Regions from separate parts of the Allobosea sp. P1_A7 genome, predicted to be linked through region 1. Evidence: predicted binding sites of a transcription regulator. Region 1 holds the regulator's gene; the other holds the start of a gene.
What was found. The regulator PhoB, encoded in region 1, activates phosphate uptake and scavenging genes when phosphate is short. The targets are predictions, from matches to a motif close to TGTCATNNANCTGTCAT.
Positions count from the first base shown of each region.

Region 2: the regulator PhoB is predicted to act here: its motif matches at 2,007-2,023, upstream of AC1D34_RS02820 (HAD-IIA family hydrolase).

Region 1 covers NZ_JBFTZN010000026.1:20,581-25,217, reverse strand. The annotation lists gene greA (transcription elongation factor GreA) at 106-573, shown strand; gene AC1D34_RS06805 (TIGR03862 family flavoprotein) at 583-1,800, opposite strand; partial or broken gene AC1D34_RS06800 (YnfA family protein) at 1,875-2,195, shown strand; gene phoB (phosphate regulon transcriptional regulator PhoB) at 2,315-3,013, opposite strand; gene phoU (phosphate signaling complex protein PhoU) at 3,047-3,766, opposite strand; gene pstB (phosphate ABC transporter ATP-binding protein PstB) at 3,815-4,615, opposite strand.
Region 2 covers NZ_JBFTZN010000010.1:38,668-43,304, forward strand. The annotation lists gene AC1D34_RS02810 (hypothetical protein) at 1-197, shown strand, start outside; gene AC1D34_RS02815 (MurR/RpiR family transcriptional regulator) at 233-1,165, opposite strand; gene AC1D34_RS02820 (HAD-IIA family hydrolase) at 1,162-1,920, opposite strand; gene AC1D34_RS02825 (ABC transporter permease) at 2,113-3,036, shown strand; gene AC1D34_RS02830 (ABC transporter permease) at 3,043-3,945, shown strand; gene AC1D34_RS02835 (ABC transporter substrate-binding protein) at 4,005-4,637, shown strand, end outside.

The sequences.
Region 1 (4,637 bases):
TCCAGCATCGGGTTGGCGCTGCATCGCAAGCAGTCGTGAGGACGTAACACTGAAAGCTGTGGTCCGGTTCGCCGGATGTGCCGAGATCAATAGGAGGAGGCCAGAATGACTCGCGCCTTCGTCAAGGAAGCCGAGGAAAGAGGGACCCTGGACGAGCTGCCGGACCGGCCAGTCTCGCCTCACCCGAACCTCGTGACGCCTGAAGGGCTCGCACAGATCGAGGCCCAGCTGGCGCGCTGGCATGACGAACACGCGGCGGCGCTGGCCGGAGGCGACCGCACAGAGATCGCTCAGACGCGGCGCGAGTTCCGCTACTGGGCGGCGCGGCGCGCCAGCGCCAAGCTGGCCCCTGCGCAGGAAAGGCACGACATCGTCCGCTTCGGCTCGACAGTGACGATCCGCCGGGCCGATGGGCGCGAGCAGAACTGGCGGCTGGTCGGCGAGGACGAGGCCGATCCGGCACACGGAACGCTGCCCTATGTCGCGCCGTTGGCGAGCGCGCTGATGGGCAAGGGCATTGGCGAGAGCGTCAGCATCGGCACTGAGGCGGTCGAGATCATCGCGATCGCCTGAGGCGATCGTTCAGCTATCCGCGAGCCAGGCCTGAATCCCTGCTGCAGCTGCGACTCCGGTCGCGAAACAGGCCTGCAGCAGATAGCCGCCGGTCGGCGCCTCCCAATCCAGCATCTCGCCTGCGACAAAGGTACCGGGCAAGCGTTTCAGCATGAAGCCTTCCTCGATCTCGGCGGCGGCGACGCCACCGGCGGTGGAGATCGCCCGCTCGATCGGCCTGAGACCGGTCAGCACCAGAGGCGCGGCCTTGATCAGTGCGGCCAGCCTCTCCGCGTCTTCGGGGAGCGGCCCCTTCGCCGCTTCGCGCAGCAGCGCAATCGCGGATGGAGCAAGACCTGCAGCCTTGCGCAGATGATTGCTCAGCGTCACGCCCTTGCGACGATGCGCGAGGCGCTGGACCAGCAGCGCCGCCTCGTGATCGGGCCGCAGATCGATGGTGATGACCGCCCTGCCCTCGCGCAGGATCGTCTCGCGAATCGGGGCAGAGAGTGCATAGACCGCGCCGCCTTCCAGACCCGTTGCATCGATCATCGCCTCGCCGGGCACGGATTGGCCGCCGAAGCTCAGGACGATGCGCTTCAACGGTACTCCGGCAAAACGCTCTCGCATGGTCTGGGACCAATCGACCGTGAAACCGCCATTGGCCGGGCGCAGCGGCGCAATCGCAACGCCGCGCGCCGCCAGCAAGGGTGCCCAGCCACCATCCGAACCCAGCCGTGGCCAGCTCGCACCGCCGAGCGCGAGCAGCGTCGCGTCGGGCCGCGCCTCGACATCGGCGCCATCGCGGCTCCGGAACGTCAGAGCTCCCGCTTCGCTCCAGCCGGTCCAGCGATGACCAGGCGCGAAGCTGACACCGAGGCCCTCGAGCCGGCGCAGCCATGCCCGCAGCAAGGGCGAGGCCTTCATGGCGCGCGGGAAGACGCGGCCGCTGCTGCCGACGAACGTGTCCTGCCCGAGCGCATCGGCCCAGTCACGCAGGGATTGTGGCGGGAAGGCGCGAATGGCCGGCTCCAGCCAGGCTTGCGCATCGCGATAGCGGGCCAGGAAGCCGTCGAGCGGTTCGGAATGGGTGAGGTTCAATCCGCCTCGCCCGGCCAGCAGGAATTTGCGGGCCGGCGAGGGCATGCGATCGTAGATCGTGACCGCGTGGCCGGCCACCGCGAGGCGCTCGGCCGCGATCAGCCCGGAGGGCCCTGCTCCAATGATGGCGATGTGATGTGTGGGCATCGGTCCGGCTTGCCGTCAGCGCGCCCTGCGGTCAAGGGTAATCCCGCCCCGAAGGCCATCGACAGGGACAAACCATGCCGACCATCGCCGCTTATTTCGGCGCAGCCATTCTCGAAATCGCCGGCTGTTTCGCGTTCTGAGGCTGGCTCCGGCTCGGCAAGCCCATCTGGTGGCTCGTACCCGGACTGTTTTCGCTCGCCCTGTTCGCCTGGCTGCTGACGCTGGCGGAGAGCGAAGCCGCCGGACGGGCCTATGCCGCCTATGGCGGCGTCTACATCGTCAGTTCGCTCGTCTGGCTCTGGGCCGTGGAAGGCTTTCGCCCCGACCGCTGGGACATTGCCGGCGGGCTGATCTGCCTCGCCGGCGCGGCGATCATCATCGCAGGGCCGCGCTAGGGTATCGGCCCGAAAGGTGGATTGCGGTTTTCGGGAAGGCCGATGCAACCATAGACGGTTAGATCGTCGGGCGGATTCGATATCCGGCCCGATGATCCAAGTCCCCGATAATCCAAGTCTCAGCTCCGCGCAAAGGTCTCGTCGAAGGCGTAGCCGGCACCGCGAACGGTCCGCAGCGGATCCTTGGCGTTGTCAGGGGTGATCGCCTTGCGCAGCCGGCCGACATGGACGTCGACGGTGCGCTCGTCGATATAGACGTCGCGGCCCCAGACCGCGTCGAGCAGCTGGGCCCGGGAATAGACCCGCCCCGGCGCCTGCATCAGGAACTCGAGCAGGCGGAACTCGGTCGGGCCGAGATGCAGCTCGCTCCCTGAGCGGCGGACACGGCGGGTGGTGCGGTCGAGCTCGAGATCGCCGGCGGCCAGCAGGCCGGCGACATGACCCGGCTTGGCGCGGCGCAGCAGCGCTTGAATGCGGGCGATCAGCTCGGGCAGCGAGAACGGCTTGACGACATAGTCGTCGGCCCCGGTGGCAAGGCCGCGCACACGCTCGGTCTCTTCGCCGCGGGCGGTGAGCATGATGATCGGCACCCGCTCGGTATCGCGACGGGTCCGCAGCCGCCGGCAGAGCTCGATGCCGGAAAGGCCGGGCAGCATCCAGTCGAGCAGCACGAGGTCCGGCGTATGATCGCGCAGATGCAGCTCGGCATCGTCGCCACGCGCGACGCTGTCAACCTCGAAGCCTTCGGCTTCGAGGTTGTAGCGCAGCAACAGGGTCAGCGGCTCTTCGTCCTCAACGATCAGGATGCGTGCAGGCATGTCTCACTCGGTCCCAAAGGTGTCGGGCGCCGGTCACTCACCGGTGGCGGCGTCCAGAAGGATGTTGGTCGTGTCGAGCTTCGGGCGGGCTGCGTCCAAGGCTTCGCCCGTGACGAGATAGTGGATCGTCTCGGCGATGTTGGTGGTGTGGTCGCCGATGCGCTCGACATTCTTGGCGCAGAACAGGAGATGCGTGCAGAAGGTGATGTTGCGCGGGTCTTCCATCATATAGGTGAGCAGCTCGCGGAAGAGCGAGGTATAGAGCGCGTCGATCTCATCGTCGCGGCGCCAGACCTCCATGGCCTTCTGCTCGTTGCTGACGGCGTAAGCGTCGAGCACGTCCTTGAGCTGGGCCTGAACCAGGCGGCTCATATGCTCGAGGCCGACGACCGCGCGCGACGGCGGCTGGAACTGGCCGGAGATGGCGACCGCGCGCTTGGCGATATTCTTGGCGAGATCGCCGACACGCTCGATATCGGCGGCGATGCGGATGGCGGAGATCAGCTCGCGCAGGTCGTTGGCGAGCGGCTGGCGCCGGGCGATGGTGAGCACCGCCTTCTCCTCTACCTCGCGCTGCAGATTGTCGAGGCGCTGGTCGGCGCTGATGACCTTCTGTGCCAGCCCGGTGTCGCGGCGCACCAGGGCGACTGTCGAATCGCCGAGCATGCGCTCCGACATGCCCCCCATCTCGGCCAGGCTGCGGCGGATCCCCTCGAGATCGGCATCATATGAGCGGACGATGTGATCAGTCATCGCGGCGTATCCTTTGTCGGCAAAGCAGTTGGAAGGCTGGGCGCCGGTTCAGCCGAAGCMGCCGGTGACGTAGTCCTGCGTCTGCTTCTTGTGCGGGTTCATGAAGATGGTGTTGGTGGCGTCGAATTCGATCACCTCACCGAGATACATGAAGGCGGTGTACTGCGAGATACGCGCCGCCTGCTGCATGTTGTGGGTGACGATGACGATGGTGAAGTCGGTCTTGAGCTGCTCGAGCAGGTCCTCGATCTTGCCGGTCGAGATCGGATCGAGCGCCGAGGTCGGCTCGTCGAACAGGATGACTTCCGGCTTCTGGGCAATGGTCCGCGCAATGCAGAGGCGCTGCTGCTGGCCGCCGGACAGGCCCATGCCGGAGGTCTTCAGCTTGTCCTTGACCTCGTCCCAGAGCGCGGAACGGCGCAGCGCACCCTCGACGCGGTCATCGAGCTCGGATTTCGGCGGCTTCTCGTAGAGGCGGATGCCGAATGCGACATTGTCGTAGATCGACATCGGGAAGGGCGTCGGCTTCTGGAACACCATGCCGACGCGCGAGCGCAGCTCGTTCACATCGATATCGTTGCTGATGACGTTGCGGCCGTCGAGCAGGATCTCGCCGGTGGCGCGCTGCTCGGGATAAAGCGAGTAGATCCGGTTGAAAATGCGCAGCAGGGTCGACTTGCCGCAGCCCGACGGTCCGATCAGGGCCGTGACATGGCGGTCCCGGAAGTCGAGATTGATGTTCTTCAGCGCCTTGTGCTCGCCGTAGTAGAAATCGAGGTTCTTGACCGCGATCCGGACGGGGGCCTCGGCATCAAGCGCTTGCGGGCTCAGTTCCAGCGTCGAAAGCATCGACTTGTTCCTTCAGATCGAA
Region 2 (4,637 bases), on a different contig from region 1:
CCGGCGGCAACCTCACGGAATACGCGATGAGCCGCCGGCAGGATCTCCGCTGGTTCGTCAAGGGCGACGCGCTCTGCTGGCAATCAGCGCGGGGCGAGGACTGCTTCGAAGCCTGGACATCGAGCACAACATTGCAGCTTCAACCGCAAGGGCTGGGTGTGCCCTATGAGGGCAGGCTGTCGCGGCAAACGCGATAGGTCCGCTACTGGGATGAGGTTCCCCTGCCCCCGGCTCAGAAGCGCTTGCTCGACAGGACGTCGAAGGTCTTGCCGATCGTCGCCAGGGCCTTGTCGTAATCGGCGAGCGACACACAGGCGATCAGCGCGTCGATGATGGCAAGCTGTGCGATCCGGCTCGTCATCGCCTCGGTGCGGAACTGCGTTTCGCGCGCCATCGTGTGCAGCACGATATCGGCATGGGCGAGCAGCGGCGACTTGCCGAAATTGGTGATRCAGATCGTCGTCGCGCCGGCTTCCTTGGCAAGTTTCGTGGCTGCAACCGTCTCGAGCGTGCTGCCGGAATGGGAGATGGTGATCACCGCCACGTCAGGCCCGGTCAACGAGGCGCTGATGGCCTGGACATGGGAATCGACCACGACCTTCGCCTCGATGCCGATGCGCAGCAGGCGGTAATTGGCATCCTCGGCGATCGGGGCCGCGCTGCCGATGCCGTAGAGCTCGACGCGGCGCGCCTTCAGGATCGCGGCGACCGCGGCCTCCATCGCCGTGGTGTCGAGCACCTTCATGGTGTCGTGCAGGGCCTGGAGATCGCTGCGGAAGATCTTTTCGATCACCGCACCGGTGTCGTCGGAACGGGCCAGATCCTCGTGGATGAACTGAACCGGTTGCACCAGATCGCGCGCCAGCGCGATCTTGACCTGCTGGAAGCCCCGCGCGCCGAGCTGCTGGCAGAGCGAGATGACGCTGCCTTCGCTCGCGCCGGTGCGCTCGGCCACTTCGGTGACCGACATATGCACCACCTCGGCGGCATGGGTCATGAAGAAATCGGCGATGCGGGCAGCTTTGGGCGGCAGGTTGGCGCGCAGCGCCTGYAGGCGTTCGAGCGCCCCCTCGAGACCGGGCGTGCCGGTGCCCTTGCGCCTTTCGGTGCCTGGTTCGCCGGGGGCGGCCTCGGCCGATCCGGGATTGCGATTCGACGCCGTCATGCCGGGAAGGCCAGCATGTCGGCCGAGACACGACAAGGCGCATTCGCCGCGATGGCGGGGAAGACCCCGTCGCGAAGCTCGAAATAGCGCAGGCCGAGGCGCCGTGCGCCCTCACCATCGGTCGCCGGGTTGTCGCCAACCATCAGCACCGCATTCCTGGACAGCCCGAGCAGCGCCAGGCCGGCCTCGAACAAGGCGGGTTCCGGCTTGCCGATGATGCGGTACGGCACGGGGCCAGTGCAGGCGAGCAGCGCCGCCAGCAATGCACCGGTCTCCGGCACCACCGCGCCATCCGGGCCGGGATGGACGAGATCGGGATTGGCAGCGACGAGCTCGGCGCCGCCGCGTACCGCATTGGCTGCAAGCATCAGGCGTTCATAGGAAAAATGCCGGTCGCGTCCGAGAAAGACGATGTCCGGCCGCTCCTGCACCGGGACAAGGCCGCGGTCGCGGGCATGGATCATCAGGCTCTTGCTGGCCATCATGGAGATGCGGGCCCGGGGCTGCCGGCGCGCGATTTCGTCAAGCGCGGTCGAGCCGGCGAGAACGATCCGGCGCGGCGCGATGGTCAGGCCGAGACGCTTCAGGGCACGCGACAATTCGAGCGGCGTATGCTCGGCATCGTTGGAGACGATGACGAAACGGCCGTCCAGGCTTTCGAGAAAGGCATTTGCGCCGGGAAGCATCTGCCGGCCGCGCACCAGGGTGCCGTCGAGATCGACGAGACACCCCTGAATGCCGTGAAACGACCCCATCGCGCGAATCCAAACCCTGTCAGCAAGTGAGGCTCGTCCATGAACTGAGATAAACTCAGTGTCAAATTCAATATCGAATGAGATTATTTCATCATCCTGTCATGAAGCACAGCCTAGAACGAGCCCGTCGCAGCACGGGCCACGACTGAGCCGGCATGCAGGGCGACGTCCGGCGGCTCCAGGGGGGAAGACATGCTTGAATTCCTCGCAGGCCGGCTGCTGCGCATGGGCATCACGCTTTGGGTGATCACCTCGGTCGTCTTCCTCGCCACGCGCCTGACGGGCAACCCGATCGACTTCCTGATGCCGGAAGGGCTGGATGCCGCCTCGCGCCGCGAGATGATTGCCTATTGGGGGCTCGATCGTTCCGTCGCCGAGCAGTACTGGCTGTTCTGGCGCTCGCTTCTTTCAGGCGATTTCGGCCTCGGACTGATGGAGCGCCGGCCGGTCGCGACGATCTTCACCGAACGGCTCTGGCAGAGCGCCTCGCTCCTGGTCGCGACCCTGGCGCTGACGATCTGCATCGGCGTGCCGGCCGGTATCCTGGCTGCCGTCTGGCGCGGCCAGGGGCGCGGCAGCGCCGTGCTCTTCACGGCCTTTTTCGGCTACGCCATCCCGAATTTCGTGCTCGCCATCCTGCTGCTGCTGGTCTTCTCCTACACGCTGCACTGGCTGCCCAGCGCCGGCTCGGCCACACTCGCGCATTACGTCATGCCGACGGTCGCGCTCTCGGCCTATTTCGTCGCGGCGCTGGTCCGCTACACCCGCAACGCCATGCTCGACGTCCTCTCGCAGGACTATATGCGCACGGCCCGGGCCAAGGGGCTCGCCGAGAGCAGCATCATTCTCCATCACGGCCTGCGCAACGCGTTGATCCCGGTCATCACGGTGCTCGGCCTGCAGATCACCACGCTCGTCTCGGGAGCGGTGGTGGTCGAGACCGTCTTCGCCTGGAACGGCGTCGGCGACCTGCTGGTCGGCGCGACGCTGCGCCGCGACTATCCCGTCCTGCAATTCGGCGTCCTCGTCGTCGCCTCCGCCGTCATCGTCGTCAACCTGCTGGTCGATCTCGCCTATGCGCTGGTCGATCCGCGCGTGCGCCTGGCTGGAGCCTGAGCGGTCATGACCGATACCCTCGACGTCAAGATCGTGCTTGCCCCGCAGCACAAGCCGCGCCGGCGCTTCGCGCGTCCGGCCGGCATGAACGCCCTGGTCGTCGCGGCCGCGCTTCTGGCGCTCGTGCTCGTCCTCCTGGCGGTGCTCGCGCCCGTGCTTGCGCCCTTCGACCCCGACCAGCAGAAACTGCTGGCGCGGCTGCGGCCCCCGCTCGGTTTCGAGCGCGCCAATCCGGCGCATTGGCTCGGCACCGATCAACTCGGCCGCGATCTGCTCTCGCGCTGTCTGTACGGCCTCAGGCTGACGCTGGCGCTCGCGCTGTTTGGAACGCTGATCGGGCTCGTCATCGGCGTCGCGCTCGGGCTCGTCGCCGGGCAACTCGGAGGCCGGGTCGATGCGCTGGTCATGGGGCTCGTCGACATCAAGCTGTCACTGCCCTTCACGCTCGTCGCGCTGCTCGTGGTTGCGCTGGCGGGAACCGATGTCGCGGTGCTGATCGGCGTGCTCGGCATCGCCTATTGGGCCCATTTCACCAGGCTTGTGCGCGCCCAGGTCCTCGGCCTGCGGGAAATGCCCTTCATCGAGGCGGCCCGAGCCGCCGGAGCGACCCGCTGGCACATCGCGACCGTCCACATGATCCCCAATATCGTCTCGCCGGTCGTGGTGATGGCGAGCCTGAACTTCTCGAACCTGATCCTGCTGGAATCCGCCCTCTCCTTCCTCGGGCTCGGCGTCCAGCCCCCCACTGCCACGCTCGGCTCCATGGTCGGCCAGGGGCGCGACTACATGGCCTCCGCACCCTGGATCGTGGTGGTGCCGGCTGCGGCGATCGTGCTCGTGAGCCTCGCCGCCATGCTGCTCGGCGATTTCCTGCGCGACCATTTCGACGTGCGCCTGCGCGAACGCTGACGCGCCGCCTCCACCTTGCCTGCCGAACCACCTTCGCTCGAACCGAAAGGGCTGAACTGATGCTCAAGACCTTGCTGAAGACCGCGCTCGCCGCCGCGCTCGCGACAACCGCCCTGACCGGGCTTGCTCGCGCCCAGGAGCTCAAGGTCGGCGTGCAGAACATGGCGCCCTGGCTCGATCCCGGCCGCGATTTCTCCAATGTCGGCTCGCAGTTCTATTTCAACGCCTTCGACCCGCTGATCGGCAAGGACGCCACCCGCGCCGAGAGCGTCTGGCAGCCGGGCATCGCCACGAGTTGGAAGCAGGTTTCTCCGACCGAAATCGAACTCAAGATCCGCCAGGGCGTGACCTTCCACAACGGCGCTCCGATGACGGTCGAGGATGTGGTCTTCTCCTTCGACCGCATCATCAACGCGAGTTTTGCGCCCTATAGCGTGCGCAAGCGCGACACGCTGCCCAACATGGCCAAGGTCGAGGCGGTCGATGCCGAGACCGTGCGGATCACCGCGACGAAGCCCGAACCGCTGTTCGAGACCCTGCTCAATGTGCAGCAGGGCATGATCGTACCTAAGAAATACATCATGGCCCTGACGGGCGATCCGAACGTCGCCGAGCCGGCCGATTTCGAGGCCTTCGCGCTGAAGCCCGTCGGCACCGGCCCCTACAAGATCACCGAATTCGTGCCGAACCAG